DNA from 3 places in the Candidatus Symbiopectobacterium sp. genome. Region 2 is predicted to be linked to each of the others. Evidence: predicted binding sites of a transcription regulator. Region 2 holds the regulator's gene; each other region holds the start of a gene.
The links. The regulator PurR, encoded in region 2, represses purine synthesis genes. The targets are predictions, from matches to a motif close to CANGCAAACGTTTGCNTG.

Region 1 (5,441 bases), on a different contig from region 2:
GCAAAGCCGTTTTCAGCATTTTGACGGGTGAAGTGACTGTGAACTGCAGGGGTGCCGTCTTTTCCTTGTGCACCTTTCACGCGGGTTGTTGGTGTTAGCAGCACTGGGGTCATCTGATGCTAGCGGGCATAGGTGATATAGCGTTCCAGCGCGTTCTGGAATGACATGTCTGGTTTACCCTGCGGTAATTTGCGATTGCCTGCCGCATCATTGGGGTAGGTGCACAGGTTGCCGACATCCGCCGCGCCGCGTACCGCTCTGGCACCGTTACAGTTCTGATCGTTGTGGCCCATCTGAGTGAGAATGTAGTCGCCGGGCTGCATCAGCGGCTGCATCTGTCGGAACCAGCCTTCATAGAAGAAATCGCGCGAACTGCGTCCGGCACGGGCACCGTTGATCACTTTGACGCTGCCGTCATGGCGGAATTGCTGTTCAAACACCTGTGCCTAGCCCATACGTGGGAAACGCAGTTTCTCGTAGTTGGCGGCGGTAGAGTCGCCAACGATAAAGATGCGCGTCTTGGCCTTTTTGATATCATCCAACTGACGGTGCGCGTAGCCATAATCCAGCCCTTCGTAGCTGCCATCGGCGCTAAGACCAACGATCGGTCGGAACACGCTGTCCGTCAGTACGGTGTGGCCCGCTTGCCCGCTGTCGTTATGGTAGTTGCGGTTGTGATTGATTACATCGACCAGTTGGCGAACGGCTTTTTGCTGCGTTGCCGGGTAGTGCAGGGGATCAAACTGTGCAGGGTTAGTTATACCCGCCTGTTTTAACGCGGGACCGAAACCGGCATGAAACACCGCATTAGCCTGTTTCCAGGTTGCGGCTGATAGCGCTGGTGTGCCTGCATCATCGGAGAGTTGCTGCGGGCCAATGTAGCCTGCCGCAGCGGCTATGTCGGAGGCGATGTGATCGGTAAATGGGTTAATGTTGGCGATGTTTCCTTTACCCGATTGAGCGGTTGGCAACAACGCGCTCAGGCAGATGGCACGCGCCTGATTGTTCAGCAAACAGTTATTGCCGCCGGGCTCAACCGCAGACAGGCGCAGCGGTGCCGTTAATTCAGACACTTCCAACTGGTAGTGGCACTGCACATCCGTTTGCGTTTGGCGACGGTGCCCTTGTTGGTCACGCACAATAATGGTGGCGGGCAGCGTTTCGCTAGACGGTGCTGCATTCTTTTGTGCATGGGCATAGCCCACGGAAGCGCTAATCAGCAGCGCGAGCGTAATGCGGTGAGAAAATCGTGTAGACATGGTCAGATACATCCCTTGTAGCAAAAAGTAGTAAAAAAGACGACGTCGTTTTGGTGGTGTGCAACAGGCTTGCCGCAGTGCTAATGATTCTTACACAAACTCCTTGTTTGTTCGGCCAAAAAAGTGGGATGCAGACAGGCCGCGGAGCAAATCAATAAGATAAAACTTCGTTTTTTTTAAAAATGAAATGTTATTTTCATTATGGTGTGGCGGATTTTTGTGATCGATACCGTTTTTTATCATTACCGGATCGGGTGGGAGCATAAATTTGTGATCGTGGATAAGATTACCGCGCGTGCGTTTGCCCGTGCGGTGGGTTCTTGCGATTCGGCGCATTACACCACTTTTTGTGGGCCAAAGCATTCGTAGTGTAGCTGTGAGGGGGCGATGCCCAATGTGAGGAGTTGATGAGCGACGAATTGCATAAAGGCCACCGGGCCGCACAGATAAAAATGCATGTTGGTATTGATCAAACGGTATGCCAGTTTGTCCAGCGCCATTACGCCTTGATAGTGAAAATCCTCACCGGGACGATCATCTTTACCGGGCTGACGATACCATACGTAACGTGTCAATGTGGGCCATTGCTGGTTAATCTGCGTCAGCTCATCACCAAAGGCATGCACATCGCCGCTGTCAGCGGCATGCAACCATAGGACGTCCGCTTCATGTGCCTGATCTTTTAACTGATGCAGCATGCTGAGTAACGGTGTTTGCCCTACGCCCGCAGAGATAAGCGTGACCGGTGTAGTGGGGGTTGCCGTTAAAAAGAAATCCCCGTGGGGAGCAGCCAGTGAAATGATATCGCCTTCCTGTGCAATGTCATGCAGATAGCCGGAAACGGTTCCTTGAGCCTCGCGTTTTACCGCAATGCGATAAGTGCGGCCATTGGGGGTGTGCGTCAGGGAATATTGGCGAATCTCCTGATGAGTAAGGCTGTCGTGGCGAATGTAGACTGCCAAATACTGACCGGGTTTAAAAACCACCACTGGTTTGCCATCGACAGGTTCCAACGTAAAACTGGCGATCAGCGCACTTTGCGCCTGCTTTTTCACGATGCGAAAGGGGCGCGTGCCTTCCCAGCCGCCGTGCTGGCTGGCTGCATCCTGATAAATGACGCGTTCACGCTGAATAAAAACATCAGCCAATACGCCATACGCCTTGCACCAAGCATCCAATATCTCCCCGCTGGGGCTAAACAATTCGTCCAGCGTGGCCAGCAGATGCTCGCCAACGATGCCATATTGCGCAGGCTGGATCGAGAAGCTGGCATGTTTCTGTGCGATACGCTCCACCGCAGGCAGCAGCGCAGAGAGGTTGTCGATGTTGGCCGCATAGGCGCAGATAGCGTTGAATAAGGCTTCTCGCTGATCGCCATTGCGCTGATTACTCATGTTGAAAATGTCTTTCAGTTCAGGATGGTGGCTGAACATGCGCTGATAAAAATGGGCGGTCAGTGCAGGGCCGGTTTTTGCCAGCAAGGGCAGGGTCGATTTTATGATAGCGATGGTTTTTGCATCTAGCATGGTGACTCCATGTGTTTTTATAAGATGTATTTTTAATAAATCTTATTCGAGCATTGACCCGTTGTAAATCCCTGCTTTGTGTTGGTGTTTATTGTGTCAACGGGAACACAAAATGAAGAAAATGCAGGATGCAGATGAAGAAGACTCCCTTGCCAGCACATGAAGTCATTAGGCCGCTAAGCCTTGTGCTGATTGAAGCTAATCGTTTGCGTAAAAACCTCTGTCAAGCCCTATCATGCAAGGGGATAAACGGTTTACACTATAGGCCAATACCCGTTGCGGGAATTTTTACTGTACATATAGTTAGCTGAGTCAGGAGATGCGGATGTTAAAGCGTGAAATGAACATTGCCGATTACGATGCCGAACTGTGGCACGCGATGCAGCAAGAAGTGGTGCGTCAGGAAGAGCATATTGAACTGATAGCGTCAGAAAACTACACCAGCCCACGTGTTATGCAGGCTCAAGGGTCTCAGTTAACCAACAAATATGCGGAAGGATATCCCGGCAAACGTTACTACGGCGGCTGCGAATATGTTGACATCGTAGAGCAACTGGCGATTGACCGTGCTAAAGCGCTGTTCGGTGCTGACTACGCTAACGTGCAACCGCACTCCGGTTCTCAGGCCAACTTTGCCGTGTATACCGCGCTGCTGCAACCGAGTGATACCATTCTGGGGATGAACCTGGCTCACGGCGGTCACCTGACCCACGGCTCTCCGGTTAACCTGTCTGGCAAACTGTACAAAGTGATTCCTTACGGTATCGATGAAAGCGGTAAAATCGATTACGAAGAAATGGCTGAACTGGCACAAACCCACAAACCGAAAATGATCGTAGGTGGTTTTTCTGCTTACTCAGGCGTGGTTGACTGGGCGAAAATGCGTGAAATCGCTGACAGCATTGGTGCTTATCTGTTTGTGGATATGGCACACGTTGCGGGTCTGGTCGCGGCTGACGTTTATCCTGACCCGGTTCCTCATGCGCATATCGTCACGACCACTACCCATAAAACGCTGGCGGGTCCGCGCGGCGGCCTGATTCTGGCCAAGGGCGGTGATGAAGAACTGTACAAAAAACTGAACTCTGCCGTCTTCCCTGGCGGCCAGGGCGGCCCATTGATGCACGTTATCGCCGGTAAAGCGGTCGCGTTGAAAGAAGCGATGGAACCTGAGTTCAAAGTTTACCAGCAACAAGTGGCGAAGAATGCCAAGGCCATGGTTGAGGTGTTCCTGACGCGCGGTTTCAACGTGGTTTCTGGTGGCACCAGCAACCACCTGTTCCTGCTCGATCTGGTAAGCAAAAACCTGACCGGTAAAGAAGCCGATGCCGCTCTGGGTCGCGCTAATATTACCGTTAACAAAAACAGCGTGCCGAACGATCCGAAGAGCCCGTTTGTGACCTCCGGTATCCGTATCGGTACGCCAGCGGCAACCCGTCGTGGCTTCAAGGAAGCGGAAGTGCGTGAGCTGGCAGGCTGGATCTGTGACGTTCTGGATAACATCAATGACGAAGCGACCATTGAACGCGTGAAACAAAAAGTCCTCTCTATTTGTGAGCGTTTCCCGGTTTATGCCTGATAGCCAGTAGCCGATAAGTTAACGCCAGCCTTCGGGCTGGCGTTTTTTTTACCGCTTTTTCTCACCATCTTCGCGTAACCCTCTGATATATCCGCCCTGACGCTCTGATAGCAAGAATCAGAATATGAAAGTTTTCTCCCGCGCCCCGTCTACCCTTTGAGACAGTTCTGATAGCAAACATGCTGCTTCCATGAAGTTTGCTTTTAATTAATAATCTATCAATATCAGCGGAATGATGAAATATCAATGAGTTATTATATATTGGGAGAAGTGCCGGATGAGGTCTTCGTCATTCAAAGTCAAACCGTTGGTGGTGGCAGTAAGTACTTTACTAGGCGTTCTTTCTACTTACCCATCATCCGCTGCATCGATCGATGTTTCCACCAACATCAGCGGCCTGAGCATCACAACTGCGCAGGATTATCTGAGCATAACCAATACCGGTACGATCACCGGAACCGATTTCGGCGTCACCAATACCTCAACCATTGGTACGCTCAGCAACGCTGGCGTTATCAAAGGTAGTGATGGGTTTTACAACAGCGGGTCGATCAGTCCATTAACCAACTCCGGTTTAATTTCTGCCAGTGACAACAGTGGTATTTGGAGTGATGCGGGTAATATTGATTCGTTGTTTAACACCGGAACCATCTTGGGACATAAGGGCGTTTACCTCGAGAACAACAGCTTTATGGGGGAATTCAACAACTCCGGGCATATCGAAGGTGATGAAGATACGGCCGTTTTAATCAACGCCAGCAACCTATGCTCTTTCGAGAACGCTGGTGATATCAGTGGTGACAAGGGCATCGTGCTGGAAAATGACTCCATGCTGTATGAATTCGTCAACTCCGGTGTGATTTCCTCTGATAACGACGCTGCCATCCTGCTCAACAGTTCCAGTCTCTATTCCATTAGTAACACCGGATTGATTACCGGTGACGCGGGGATCGTTCTGGAAAATGATGCCAGCGTAGCGTCATTAATTAACGGCGGTACCATCAACGCGAGCTTAGGTATTGGCGTGTTTGGTAACAATGTCGAAGAGTTAAGTTCGATTGGATCTATTTCCAAAAC
Region 2 (5,407 bases):
ACACGCTTATCACGACTGGTGTCATGAAGGTGTTCGAGTTCGGCTTTTTGCTTGTCGGTAATAAATATCTTCATAGTGGGTGAGCATGATCTTCTTACCGCGTAAAATCAAGCATCTTCAATGATCACGGGTATATAGGGAAAATCTCCGATCCCGGCTGCACTAATTAAATCAATTATCCCTTTCACTTTCGCGGCAAATCAGCCAAAATTTGCAGTTTACCGTGCGTTGCGTCGGTGTCCGAACACGTCATCTTCGATGGGATCAACGCGTCCCCTTTAGGTACAAATTATTTCTGCAGTCTCCTTCTGATATCCTGTTTATACCATCGGAAAGAGAACATTACGCAAAAGCAAACGATTAACAAACTATATACTGCCGTAACAAGTAGGTTCAGGAGTCATGTTTAGATGGCAACGATCAAAGATGTGGCAAAGTGTGCTGGCGTTTCAACAACAACCGTCTCTCACGTCATCAATAAAACACGTTTCGTCGCCGAAGAGACCAAAACGGCCGTGCGGGAAGCCATCAAGGAATTACACTACTCCCCGAGCGCAGTGGCTCGGAGCTTAAAGGTAAACCACACCAAATCCATCGGTCTGCTCGCCACCTCGAGCGAAGCACCCTACTTTGCGGAAATTATCGAAGCGGTTGAAAACAGTTGTTATGCAAAAGGCTATACCCTGATTCTGTGTAACTCGCATAATAACCTGGAAAAACAGCGGGCCTATCTTTCCATGCTGGCGCAAAAACGGGTTGATGGTCTGTTGGTAATGTGTGCGGAATATCCGCCTGAACTGCTGAGCATGTTGGCCGATTACCGCAGCATTCCCATGGTAGTGATGGATTGGGGTCAGGCACGCGGCGATTTCACTGACACTATCATTGATAACGCCTTTGAAGGAGGATATCTGGCTGGGCGTTACCTGATTGAACGTGGCCACCGCGACATCGGCGCTATTCCCGGTATTCAGGAACGCAACACGGGCAGCGGGCGTTATCTGGGTTTTCTCAAAGCCTTGCAGGAAGCGGATATCACCGTTCACGATGAATGGATTGTTCAGGGCGATTTCGAGCCGGAATCCGGTTATAAAGCCATGCACCACATTTTGGCGCAGAAACAGCGCCCGACCGCTATTTTCTGCGGCGGTGACATCATGGCCATGGGCGCCATCTGCGCGGCAGATGAGCTCGGACTACTCGTACCGCAAGATATTTCCGTGATTGGCTACGATAATGTTCGCCATGCACGTTATTTCACGCCTGCCTTAACCACGATCCACCAGCCAAAAGAGCATTTGGGCCAATCGGCTTTTACCATGCTGCTCGATCGCATCACCAGTAAGCGCGAAGATGCGCAGATGACTGAGGTTCACCCAACGCTTATCGAGCGTCGTTCTGTGGGTGACGGCCCTTTCCGCGACTACCGCCTTTGATGTTTAAGACGATTTTCTTATATGCCCTAAATAATTAGAGTTACGGGAAGGCCGCAAATGAGGGAATCACGATGAGCTTACTAAAGTAAGTGATTCGGGTGAGCGAGTGCAGACAACGCACCTGCAACTTGAAGTATGACGGGTATAGCGCGTTGATTTGTAGATTCTTCATGACTGCATCAATCAATTTTGACTTGTCCTCTGATTGAAGCAGTCGTACACTGTTTTTCATTCGGACAATATCCCTACACTTATCCTTATTATAACGAACGCACGACTGCGTATCAGGATATGTGCCCCTACGTGTTACCACGTGCCGGTGTTGACACTTCAGTCCCTCTGGTATCCAGAGAGTAGACGATGGATGTTATGCCCGCTGCCGCTGTGCAACGGGCAAGCATAAACGGCTGCGCACGAATGCAACCGCTTACTATTTGAACAACGGGTAACCTGCCCGTGATTCGAACACGCTACGCGCAACCCGCAGCGTTCGGGTTGATGAGAGACTGTCTATGCTGTTCCTTGCGGCGCTGTCTGGCAAGGTTGGGGGAAGTTATGAGTTCGTCATATGTAGAGGAACTGGCAGAACATAACACGTCCTGGTTCCGGATCGTACACGCGTTATTGGCTATCGCCGATATCAAAATCAATGGCTCACGCCCGTTTGATATTCGGGTACGTAACCCTGATTTCTACAAGCGCGTTCTGCGTGAAGGCTCCCTGGGACTCGGTGAAAGCTATATGGACGGTTGGTGGGAGTGCGATCGTTTAGACTGTTTTTTTCGGCGTATTTTACGCGCGGGGCTTGAGAAAAGGGCCACCCATCATCTTAAAGACATTTTGCACATTGTCGCTGCGCGCTTGATTAACCTGCAATCCCGCAAGCGAGCCTGGATCGTCGGCAAGGAGCATTACGATCTGGGCAACGATCTGTTTAGCCTGATGCTCGACACGCATATGCAATACTCCTGCGGCTACTGGAAAGAGTCCACTACCCTAGAACAGGCGCAACAGGCCAAACTGCGCATAATTTGCGAAAAACTTCAGCTTCAGCCAGGCATGACCCTGTTGGATATTGGCTGCGGCTGGGGCGGGCTGGCCGCCTATGCGGCACGCCATTATGGCGTATCGGTTTACGGCGTGACCATTTCGCGTGAGCAGCAAAAACTGGCTCAGGCGCGCTGTAGCGATCTCAACGTCACCATTGAATTGCAGGATTATCGCGACCTTAACCGACATTTCGATCGCATCGTGTCTGTCGGCATGTTTGAGCACGTTGGACCGAAAAATTATGATACGTACTTTCGCGTCGTCAGCAAAAATCTCAAACCCGAAGGGTTGTTTCTGCTGCATACCATTGGGGCAAATAAAACCGATTCGCAGGTTGATCCCTGGATTAACAAATATATTTTCCCAAACGGCTGCCTGCCCTCCGTGCGCCACATTGCCGCACACAGTGAACCTTATCTGGTGATGGAAGATTGGCACAATTTTGGGGCCGATTACGATAAAACCTTGATGGCCTGGCACGATCGCTTTGTAGCCAGTTGGCCGCAGTTAGCGGACCGTTATTCGCCGCGTTTTAACCGTATGTTCCGTTACTACCTGAATGCCTGCGCCGGGGCGTTTCGCGCGCGAAACATTCAACTGTGGCAGGTCTTGTTTAGCCCCCAAGGGATTGAAGGTGGCGTGCGTGTAGCGCGCTGATTTCGGTCAGCTTAACGCCGTACATCAAAGGGGTTACGGCATTTTTTATCGCCTTTTCAGCTCATGCTTCAGGCGCTCTGCGCGGCATTTGCCGTTGCGGCCTCTTGTGCCTGACGCTGTGCCAGCACACGTTCAACCGTGTCGATAACAGCCTGAGTTTGCGGGTCGATTTCGATATTGATCCGGTTCCCCAATCGCTTCTGGCCGAGCGTGGTGCGTTGCAGCGTTTCGGGAATCAAATGCACGCAGAAACGGCTGCGAGTCACCTCACCCACAGTGAGACTGATGCCATCAATCCCGATAAAACCTTTGTGCAGCACATAGTTCATCTGCGATTCATCGGAGAGTCGGAACCAAATCTGGTGGTTGTTTTCCGAGGTAAGAATTTTAACCACTTCGGCTGTGCACATAATGTGCCCGGACATAACATGTCCGCCAATCTCATCGCCGTATTTTGCGGCACGTTCAATATTAACCAGATCGCCCGGCGTGATATCGCCCAGGTTGGTCAGACGCAGCGTCTCTTTCATTAAATCAAAACTGACCCGATCGCCATCAATTGCCGTCACCGTCAGGCAGCAGCCGTTATTGGCGATCGAGGCACCTGTCACTAGGCCGGTCAGTAATTCGGGAGGAAGTTTTACCACATGCGTACGGAAGTTCGTTTTTTCATCGATGGACACCACCGGCGCGGTGCCTTGAACAATACCGGTAAACATACGCTTGCCTCATAATAAATCAGTGAAATAACTGAATTCTACTGTGCCAGTATCTCCCCCTACGCTAACGTGGCACGCTGCGAGGGAATAAAGGCTGACAAATCATTTTGCAGTTTGCCTCATAACGACTGGAAAACCAAACGCATTCCCGCCTTTGTCACCTGACAAATCCGATAAGACAACAGAACCTCTTCATTGACACAATATCTTACGAAGAAGTTGGTTTACTTATGCCAAGCAGCTACACTGGAACAACGTTCTGTCATCGATTGATTTTCCATCTCAGATGGATGGCTTCGAAAGCCATTTGTGCTCGTTATCTCGCTTGCGGTTGTTTACTTTCATTCATCCCAACCCCCTGCTGGAAAAGCAATGCGCCACCTCGCAGTGCTGCCGTATAACAGAAAGCGAGGGGGTATCGACTCCAGTTTTTCGTTTTAACAATTCAAGGAAGGTGTTTGCGTGCAGAAATATTTGTTAGAGGCTCGGAGCCTGTTAACGCTCGCGGTTCCTGTTATTATTGCGCAGGTTTCCCAAACTTCCATGGGTGTCGTTGACACCATTATTGCGGGTGCTTATAGCGCCACCGATATGGCAGCGGTTGCAGTCGGTACCTCCGTGTGGTTACCGGTCATCCTGTTTGGACATGGTTTATTAATGGCGCTCACGCCCGTGGTAGCCCAACTCAACGGCTCTGGCCGACGCCCGCGCATCGCCCATCAGGTTCAGCAGGCGTTTATTTTGGCCGCGATCGTTGCGGTTATCACCATGATAGTGCTGTATAACGGCAAGCATGTTATTGCCATGATGCATACCGACTCACCGGAGCTCGCGAATGTTGCCATCGGCTATCTGCACGTGATGCTGCTGGGAGTACCGGGCTATCTGTTCTATCAGGTGCTGCGCTGCCAGTGTGAGGGGTTATCCAAAACCAAGCAGGGCATGGTGATTGGCTTTATTGGCGTGCTGATCAATATTCCGCTGAACTACATCTTTATCTACGGCAAATTTGGCATGCCCGAACTGGGCGGTGTGGGTTGCGGCGTCGCGACAGCCTCTACCTATTGGATCATGATGCTGATGATGGCGTTTTACAGTATGCACGCACGTTGGCTTCGCGATATCAAGTGGCAGCGCTGGCAGATTGATTTCTCCGCCATGCGGCATCTGTTTTCGCTTGGTTTGCCCATTGCGCTCGCCCTGCTGTTCGAAGTATCTCTGTTTGCCATCGTCGCCCTGCTGATCCTGCCGCTCGGCGTCATTGATGTTGCCGGGCATCAGATAGCACTGAACTTCAGTTCTCTGATGTTCGTGTTGCCGTTGTCTATCGGCATTGCCTCGACGATCCGCGTTGGTCACCGGCTGGGGGAAGGCTCCATGGAAGATGCTCGTGTTGCGGCCTACACCGGCATCGCAACCGGCGTGATGCTGGCCTGTTGTACCGCTATTTTCACCGCGTTGCTGCGTGAGCAGATCGCCTTGTTGTATAACAAAAACACTGAAGTGGTCGCTATGGCGGCGCAGTTGATGCTTCTGGCCGCGATT
Region 3 (8,868 bases), on a different contig from region 2:
CATCTCGCCCACAGAGACGCCGGATAGATTGAAGCAAACCCACTATTAGTCAAAAATCAGTGTTGCAAAAATGGGGGTGACTATAGATTCTTGTCGCGGGCAGCGAAGCGAGCGCACGCTATGCGGAAGAAGCGGGTAACGCAGGTTGCCTTGTGATTGATAGCAGCGATCTGTTCGCGCTGGAGCAGGATGTCCCGTTGGTGGTGCCTGGGGTCAACAACCATGTGCTGGCGGATTACCGTAATCGCAATATCGTCGCGGTGGCAGACAGTCTGGTGAGTCAGCTGCTGCTGGCTATTAAGCAGCTGATCGAGCAAGCCGGGCTGTCACGTCTTCACGTCACCAATCTGCTCTCTGTGTCTGCGCTGGGCAAAGTGGCGGTAGACGATTTGGCCGGGCAGAGTGCCCGTTTGCTGAACGGCATTCCACCGGAACCGTGCTTTTTTGCCAAACAGCTGGCGTTTAATGTGCTGCCGTTTCTGGCGGATGGGCAAGGCAGTGTGGCACAAGAGCGTCGACTGGTGTATCAAGTGCGTAAGGTGTTACAGGACGAAGGGCTGCCTATCTCCGTCAACTGCTTACAGGCTCCGGTGTTTTACGGCCACGCACAGGTCGTGCATCTTGAGGCATTACGACCGCTGTCTGCGGAGGAAGCACGGGATGAGCTCGCACGCGCTGAATATGTTCAGCTCAGCGATGAAGACGACTACCCGACGCAAGTGGAAGATGCTTCTGACAACGTTCAACTCAAGATTGGTTGCCTGCACAATGATTACGGTATTCCCGAACTGCTGCAATTCTGGTCGGTTGCGGATAACGTACGCTTCGGCGGCGCGTTGATGGCGTTGGAAACGGCAGAACGGCTGGTGCAGGAGTATCTGGAGTAATGTCAGACAGTAATTTGCCGCAGCAGTCTGCTGGTATCAAGGTGGCGCTGGGCGTTGAGTATGACGGCAGCCGCTATTATGGCTGGCAGCGTCAGGCTGAAGTAGAGAGCGTGCAAGGGCATCTGGAACAGGCGCTGAGTAAAGTGGCCGATGAGCCGATTACCGTGTTTTGCGCCGGCAGAACCGATGCCGGCGTGCACGCTACCGGACAAGTAGTGCACTTCACCACCCAGGCTCAGCGCAAAGATGCCGCCTGGACCATGGGCGTTAATGCCCATTTGCCAGCAGATATCGCCGTGCGCTGGGTGAAAACCGTCGATGATGATTTTCATGCGCGTTTCAGCGCCACGGCACGTCGCTATCGGTACCTTATCTATAATCATCGCCTGCGCCCGGCGGTACTGGCGCGTGGCGTAACGCAGTTCCACTTCCCGTTGGATGCGGCGCGCATGGAACGCGCAGGGCAAAGCCTACTGGGTGAGAATGATTTTACCTCGTTTCGCACCGTGCAATGCCAATCGCGCACGCCGTGGCGCAATGTAAATCATTTAAAGGTTACGCGTCATGGCGCTTACATCGTGGTAGATATTAAAGCCAATGCGTTTGTTCATCATATGGTGCGCAATATCGTTGGTAGCCTGATGGAAGTGGGATGTGGTAATCAGCCTGAATCCTGGATAGCCGAACTGCTGGCGGCTAAAGATCGCATGCTGACTGCCGCCACGGCGCGCGCCGACGGTCTTTATCTGGTAGCAGTAGATTATCCGGCACGTTTCGAACTGCCCGTTGCGCCAATGGGCCCGCTGTTTCTGGAAGATTGACCAGTGGCAGGCGGTTGTATCGCACCACTCTAAACACGAGAGGATTCTCACGGCATTGCGCCGTGAAACATGCACATGATGGAACTTGTCGCGTTTATACGCTTTATCATCGATTTTATTCTGCATATTGACGTTCACCTTGCGGAACTGGTTGCGCAATACGGTGTCTGGATTTATGCCATTCTGTTTTTAATCCTGTTTTGCGAAACAGGTCTGGTGGTGACGCCATTTCTGCCGGGGGATTCCCTGTTGTTTGTCGCTGGCGCGCTGGCGGCGTTGCACACTAACGATCTGGATGTGCACACCATGGTGGCGCTGATGGTTGTGGCGGCCATACTGGGGGATGCGGTCAATTACACCATCGGGCGTTTGTTCGGGGAAAAGCTGTTCAATAACCCAGATTCGAAAATTTTTCGCCGCAGTTATCTGGATAAAACGCATCAATTTTATGCCCGTCACGGCGGTAAAACGATTATTCTGGCGCGCTTCGTACCGATTGTGAGAACATTCGCGCCGTTTGTCGCCGGTATGGGGCATATGCGCTACCGCCATTTTGCTCTCTATAATGTGGTAGGAGCATTACTGTGGGTATTACTGTTTACCTACGCAGGTTACCTGTTCGGCTACCTGCCGATTGTGCAAGAAAACTTGAACTTATTGATTGTCGCGATTATTTTTATCTCTATTTTGCCAGGGATCATTGAAATCTGGCGGCATAGACGAGCGGCGGCCCGGGTGAAGAGCGCGTCGGGTTCACAAGAATAAACGCGGTAATCGCTCCGGTTTGACCAGTTTTCTATCCACAGTCCCGGAGTGTTATGGTTTAATGAGCGGCATTTATGGTCTGCCCCTGATGACGACCTGCGCTATCGGTGCCTTGCAATTCGGGTGTAAACACCGGTTCAGGCTGCGGTAAACGGGCGTAGTGACGGGGAAGAGCGGACTGGCCACGGCCAGGTTCAAGCAGAAAGGTTATCAATGAGCTGGATTGAACGAATTCTTAACAAGAGCAACATTACACCGACCCGCAAGGCCAATATTCCTGAAGGGGTATGGACCAAATGTGACAGTTGTGGTCAGATGCTTTATCGCGCTGAATTGGAGCGTAACCTTGAGGTGTGTCCCAAGTGCGACCACCACATGCGACTTTCTGCCCGTACGCACTTGAATGCGTTTCTGGATAAGGACAGCGTGGTTGAACTGGGTAGTGAGCTGGAGCCCAAGGATGCGCTGAAGTTCAAAGACTCGAAGAAATACAAAGATCGTCTGGTTGCTGCACAAAAGCAGTCTGACGAAAAAGACGCGTTGGTGGTGATGAAAGGCACGTTGTATGGCATGCCGGTGGTTGCTGCTTCCTTTGAGTTTGCCTTTATGGGCGGTTCCATGGCCTCTGTGGTCGGCGCGCGTTTTGTGCGTGCGGTTGAGCAGGCGTTGGAAGATGGCTGTCCGCTGGTGTGTTTCTCCGCCAGCGGCGGTGCGCGTATGCAAGAAGCGCTGATGTCGCTGATGCAAATGGCGAAAACCAGCGCAGCGTTGGCAAAAATGCGCGAGCGCGGTCTGCCCTATATTTCGGTGTTGACCGACCCGACCATGGGCGGTGTTGCCGCCAGTCTGGCGATGCTCGGCGATTTGAATATTGCTGAACCGAAAGCGCTGATCGGTTTTGCCGGTCCGCGCGTTATCGAACAGACGGTACGTGAAAAATTGCCGCCAGGTTTCCAACGCAGTGAATTCCTGCTGGAAAAAGGGGCGATTGACATGATCGTGCGCCGCCCGGAAATGCGCTTTAAGTTAGCCAGCATACTGTCTCGGCTGACCAACCACCCCGAGCCGGCGGACACCGCTGAGGTTCGTCCGCCGGAAGTGACCACTGAACCGCAGGATGATGCGCAATAAGTGACACGTGAACAGGGTGCAGCAGGATTGTGCTTAGGCCGTTCTGTGCACCCTGTATCAATGAACCGTAAGCCAGTGAACGGGACTCATGGAAAATCTTCTCATTCCCCAAGCCACGTCGCCTTTGGCCGCGTGGCTTCATTATCTGGAGCACCTGCACACCACTGCCATTGACATGGTATTGACGCGTGTTAAACAGGTTGCCGACCGTCTTCACCTGCTGCGTCCGGCCCCAACGGTGTTTACCGTCGCGGGTACCAACGGAAAAGGCACTACCTGTTGTACGCTGGAAGCCATTTTGATGGCGGCGGGTTTACGTGTCGGTGTTTACAGTTCTCCCCATCTGTTGCGTTATACCGAGCGTGTGCGCATCCAAGGCCAGGAATTGCCGGAAAGCGAGCACACTAAGGCGTTTGCAGAGATCGAGGCAGGGCGTGGCGATGTCTCATTGACCTATTTCGAGTTTGGCACCCTTGCGGCACTGCATCTGTTCAGGCAGGCAAATCTGGATGTGGTGATTCTGGAAGTCGGGTTAGGTGGGCGTCTGGATGCCACCAATATTGTGGATGCTGACGTGGCGGTGGTGACCAGTATTGCGCTCGATCATACTGACTGGTTAGGGCATGACCGCGAAAGTATTGGTCGCGAAAAGGCCGGTATCTTCCGCGGTAATACTCCTGCCGTGGTGGGTGAGCCGGATATGCCCGCCTCTATTGCTGCTGTGGCCGAAGAGAAAGGGGCATTGTTGTTCAGGCGTGATCGTGATTGGCATTTTGCGCTGGAAGGCGACGGCTGGTATTGGCAATCGGCTTACGGAGAGCGCATGACGCTGCCCCTGCCGAACGTACCGTTGCCCAATGCTGCTACGGCGCTGGCCGCGCTGCGCCAGGGGCCGATTGATGTCTATCTGGCTGCTGTCGAACAGGGGTTGCGTCGCGCGGCGTTACCGGGCAGGTTCCAAACGGTGAGTGAACAGCCGAAACTGATTCTGGATGTCGCACATAATCCCCATGCAGCAGCCTATCTGGCCGGGCGATTGGCGCAGTTGCCAAAAACGGGCAAAGTACGTGCGGTGATTGGTATGCTGGACGATAAAGATATTCCCGGTACGCTGGCGCACCTCAAGCCCGTGGTGGATGAATGGTATTGCGCCCCGTTGGAGGGGCCACGTGGTGCCAGCGTTGAGTTGATAGCGGCCCACCTGGAGCGATGCCGGTCGTTTAACGGTGTCGCGACCGCCTGGCATCAGGCGATGCAAGATGCAGATACGCAGGATACCGTCGTGGTGTGCGGATCTTTTCATACGGTAGCGCATGTGATGGAAGCGCAGGAGGAGAGGGGGTCGAATGGCAAGTAAGTTTCAAAACCGTCTGGTCGGCACCATTATTCTGGTGGCGTTGGGCGTTATTGTGCTGCCAGCGCTGCTGGACGGCAAAAAGAAACATTACGAAGATGAGTTTGCCGCGATCCCGCTGGTGCCAAAGCAGGGTGACAGTACGGAAGCCGAATCGCTGCCTTCACTGAATCAGTTGTTGCCCAGTCAGCCGCCGGAAGGGGCACAGCAGGCGATGCAAGGACAACCGGCTCTGGGCGGTGTGACCGCACCTGAGGATGATGGCACTATGCAGGTACCGCCGAGCAGTACGCCACCGTCGCCTTACGCACCGATAGAAATTGCCTCGACCGCTGTGGCGGCGCGCCCGGTACCCCCTAAAGTGGACGTGAAGCCGGAAACCAAACCCAAGGCGAAGCCAGAAATTAAACCGGAAGTGAAAGCTGAGCCGAAACCGGAAAACAAGCCGGCAATTCCTACACCGCCGCCGGCAGCGCAACCGGAAGTGAAGCAGGAAGCCGCGCCCGCGGTACAAGCTTACGTGGTGCAACTGGGCGCACTGAAAAATGCGGATAAGGTGAATGAAATTGTTGCCAAGCTGCGCCTGTCGGGATACCGCGCCTATACGGTGCCGTCGACACCCGTCGCGGGGGAAATAACCCGCATTTACGTCGGGCCGGATGCTTCAAAACAGAAATTACAGTCTGCCCTCGGCGAACTGCAACATCTGAGTGGGCTGACTGGGCAGGTCAGGAACTACAGCGCACGTTAAGGGTTGCCAGAGGGCTAATTCCGCTGATGTTGTTGGGAAAGTCGACTAAAATGGTCATCCTCGCCCACCGCGTCATTTCCGTGCAGGCGGGAATCTTTTGCAGAAGTCACGTCTGCTTCTGCGGGAGATCCTCCGCCTACGCGGAGGATGACGAGGAAAAAAAGTGACTTTGTCAGTACACCTCCAGCAAATTCACCTATCGGTGAAATCGTTGGGAAATAGGCTACGCAAACGTTTTCTTTTTCTGTTAGAATGCGCCGCGAACAGGATGATGATCGGCGCTACGCTCTCTTGAACTGGCGGTAATGACTGCTGGTGTGAGAGAGATTGTGTTGGCATCGTTCGTGAGTGAGAGAATTCATGGTTTGGGTTGATTACGTCATCATTGGCATTATTGGTTTCTCAGCGCTGGTCAGTTTGATCCGGGGCTTTGTTCGTGAGGCGCTTTCGCTGATCACCTGGGGCAGTGCATTCTTTGTTGCCATCCATTATTGCCCATACCTGTCGGTCTATTTCACGCGTTTTGAAGACGAGCTGGTGCGCAACGGGGTTACTATCGCCATTCTGTTTATTGCGACATTGATTGTGGGAGCTATCGTCAACTATGTGATTGGTTCACTGGTTGAACGAACCGGGCTTTCAGGCACCGATAGAGTACTGGGCATTTGCTTTGGTGCATTGCGCGGTGTGTTGATTGTCTCTGCATTGCTGTTCTTTTTGGATACCTTTACCGGTTTTTCACAAAGCGACGACTGGAAACGGTCTCAGCTTATCCCGCAGTTTAGCTATATCATCAGGTGGTTTTTCGACTACCTGCAAAGCACGTCAAGTTTCTTGCCGCAGCACATAGAGCTGCGGTAGCGCTGATGAGGAAAAGACAACATGTGCGGTATTGTAGGTATCGCCGGTTTTACACCGGTAAACCAGTCGATTTATGACGCGTTAACGGTGTTACAGCACCGTGGACAAGATGCCGCAGGCATCGTCACCATCGACCCCATGAACTGCTTCCGCCTGCGTAAGGCGAACGGCCTGGTGAAGGACGTATTCGAGGCGCGCCACATGCAGCGCCTGCAAGGCAATATGGGCGTGGGGCATGTGCGTTATCCTACCGCGGGCAGCTCCAGCGCATCGGAGGCCCAGCCGTTTTATGTCAATTCCCCGTTTGGCATCACGCTGGCGCACAACGGTAACCTGACCAACGCTCATGAACTGCGCAAACAGCTGTTTGAGCAAGGGCGTCGCCACGTTAACACCACCTCTGATTCCGAGATCCTGCTCAATATCTTTGCCTGCGAGTTGGATCGTTTCCAACACTACCCGCTGGATGCCGACAACGTGTTTGCTGCCGTTGCCGCCACTCATAAAATGATTCGCGGTGCCTATGCGTGCGTTGGGATGATCATCGGGCACGGTTTGTTCGCTTTCCGCGATCCAAACGGTATCCGTCCGTTGGTGATTGGCAAGCGCGAACTGGCAGATGGCCGCATCGAGTATATGGTGGCCTCGGAAAGCGTGGCGCTTGATACCCTTGGCTTTGAGTTCTTGCGTGACGTAGCGCCGGGAGAGGCGGTTTACATCACTGAGAAAGGGCAATTGTTTACGCGCCAATGCGCCGAGAACCCGAAAAGCAATCCATGCCTGTTCGAGTATGTCTATTTTGCTCGCCCAGACTCTTTTATCGACAAAATTTCGGTCTACAGCGCCCGCGTGCGCATGGGCCAAAAGCTGGGCGAGAAGATTGCCCGCGTGTGGGAAGATCTGGATATCGATGTGGTAATTCCTATCCCGGAAACCTCCTGCGATATCGCTTTGGAGATTGCGCGCATTATCGATAAGCCGTACAGCCAGGGCTTTGTGAAAAACCGCTATGTTGGCCGTACCTTTATCATGCCGGGTCAGGAACAGCGTAAAAACTCGGTGCGCCGCAAACTGAACGCCAACCGCGCCGAGTTTCGTGACAAAAACGTGCTATTGGTGGATGACTCCATCGTGCGCGGCACCACTTCGGAGCAAATTGTCGAGATGGCGCGTGAAGCGGGTGCGCGCCGCGTCTATCTGGCCTCAGCCGCGCCGGAAATTCGTTTCCCCAACGTGTATGGCATTGATATGCCGAGCGCCAATGAGCTGATTGCCCACGGTCGCGAAGTGGAAGAGATTCGCCAGATTATTGGTGCCGACGCCCTGATTTTCCAGGATCTCGACGATCTGATCGCTGCCGCGCGGGAAGAAAACCCGGATATCGTGCAATTTGAATGCTCGGTATTTAACGGTGTCTACGTGACCAAAGATGTCGATCAAGGTTATCTCGACTATCTGGAAGGATTGCGTAATGACGATGCCAAAGCGCTGCGCAGCCAGAACGAAGTCGAAGATCTGGAGCTGCATAACGAAGGCTGATGTCATTCAAGGAGAAAGCTGGGGATCTCTGTGCGAAGAAACAGGTTCCTTCTGTAAGAGATTCCTACCTGCGTGGAAATGACTGACTTGTTAGCAACAAAGGGAGGTGCGTAAGCGCCTCCCTTTGTTGCTTATTGAGCGGGGATAAGGCAAAGTCTGCCCGTAATCCTTTTTGCACAGCAGCATCTCGAGGTTTGGCATGAAACGACTCATCATTGGACTTTCCGGTGCCAGCGGCACGGTTTATGGCGTGCGCCTGTTACAGGTGTTACAACCGTTGGACGACGTGGAAACCCATTTGATCATGAGCCCGGCTGCCCGACAAACGCTGACGCTGGAGAGTGATTTCAGCGTACGCGATGTGCAGGCATTGGCGGACGTGGTGCATGACAGTCGTGACATTGCGGCCTCGCTGTCGTCCGGTTCATTTCGTACCGCGGGAATGGTAATTCTCCCCTGTTCCATCAAAACCCTTTCAGGGATTGTGCACAGCTACAGTGATAACCTATTGATTCGTGCCGCAGACGTAATATTAAAAGAGCGTCGTCCGTTAGTGTTGTGCGTGCGTGAAACCCCGTTGCACCTCGGGCACCTGCGCCTGATGACGGCAGCAGCAGAAATGGGAGCAGTGATCATGCCGCCCGTTCCCGCGTTTTATCACCGTCCGCAAACCTTGCAAGAAGTGGTGGATCATACGGTCAACCGTGTACTCGATCAGTTTGATATTGCGTTGCCTGAAGCGCTGTTCACACGCTGGCA

Region 1: the regulator PurR is predicted to act here: its motif matches at 2,981-2,998, upstream of glyA (serine hydroxymethyltransferase).
Region 3: the regulator PurR is predicted to act here: its motif matches at 5,934-5,951, upstream of cvpA (colicin V production protein).

Annotation. Positions count from the first base shown of each region.
Region 1 covers NZ_JAHWCO010000490.1:230-5,670, reverse strand. Annotated here, with positions in the region: partial or broken gene QZ506_RS14365 (GDSL-type esterase/lipase family protein) at 1-1,259, opposite strand, end outside; gene hmpA (NO-inducible flavohemoprotein) at 1,595-2,785, opposite strand; gene glyA (serine hydroxymethyltransferase) at 3,111-4,364, shown strand; gene QZ506_RS14350 (hypothetical protein) at 4,672-5,441, shown strand, end outside.
Region 2 covers NZ_JAHWCO010000053.1:3-5,409, forward strand. Annotated here, with positions in the region: gene purR (HTH-type transcriptional repressor PurR) at 411-1,436, shown strand; gene cfa (cyclopropane fatty acyl phospholipid synthase) at 1,992-3,143, shown strand; gene QZ506_RS01775 (riboflavin synthase subunit alpha) at 3,212-3,862, opposite strand; gene QZ506_RS01780 (MATE family efflux transporter) at 4,325-5,407, shown strand, end outside.
Region 3 covers NZ_JAHWCO010000324.1:885-9,752, reverse strand. Annotated here, with positions in the region: partial or broken gene QZ506_RS09480 (aspartate-semialdehyde dehydrogenase) at 93-887, shown strand; gene truA (tRNA pseudouridine(38-40) synthase TruA) at 887-1,708, shown strand; gene QZ506_RS09470 (DedA family protein) at 1,787-2,473, shown strand; gene accD (acetyl-CoA carboxylase, carboxyltransferase subunit beta) at 2,687-3,604, shown strand; gene folC (bifunctional tetrahydrofolate synthase/dihydrofolate synthase) at 3,693-4,961, shown strand; gene dedD (cell division protein DedD) at 4,951-5,709, shown strand; gene cvpA (colicin V production protein) at 6,070-6,570, shown strand; gene purF (amidophosphoribosyltransferase) at 6,592-8,109, shown strand; gene QZ506_RS09440 (UbiX family flavin prenyltransferase) at 8,309-8,868, shown strand, end outside.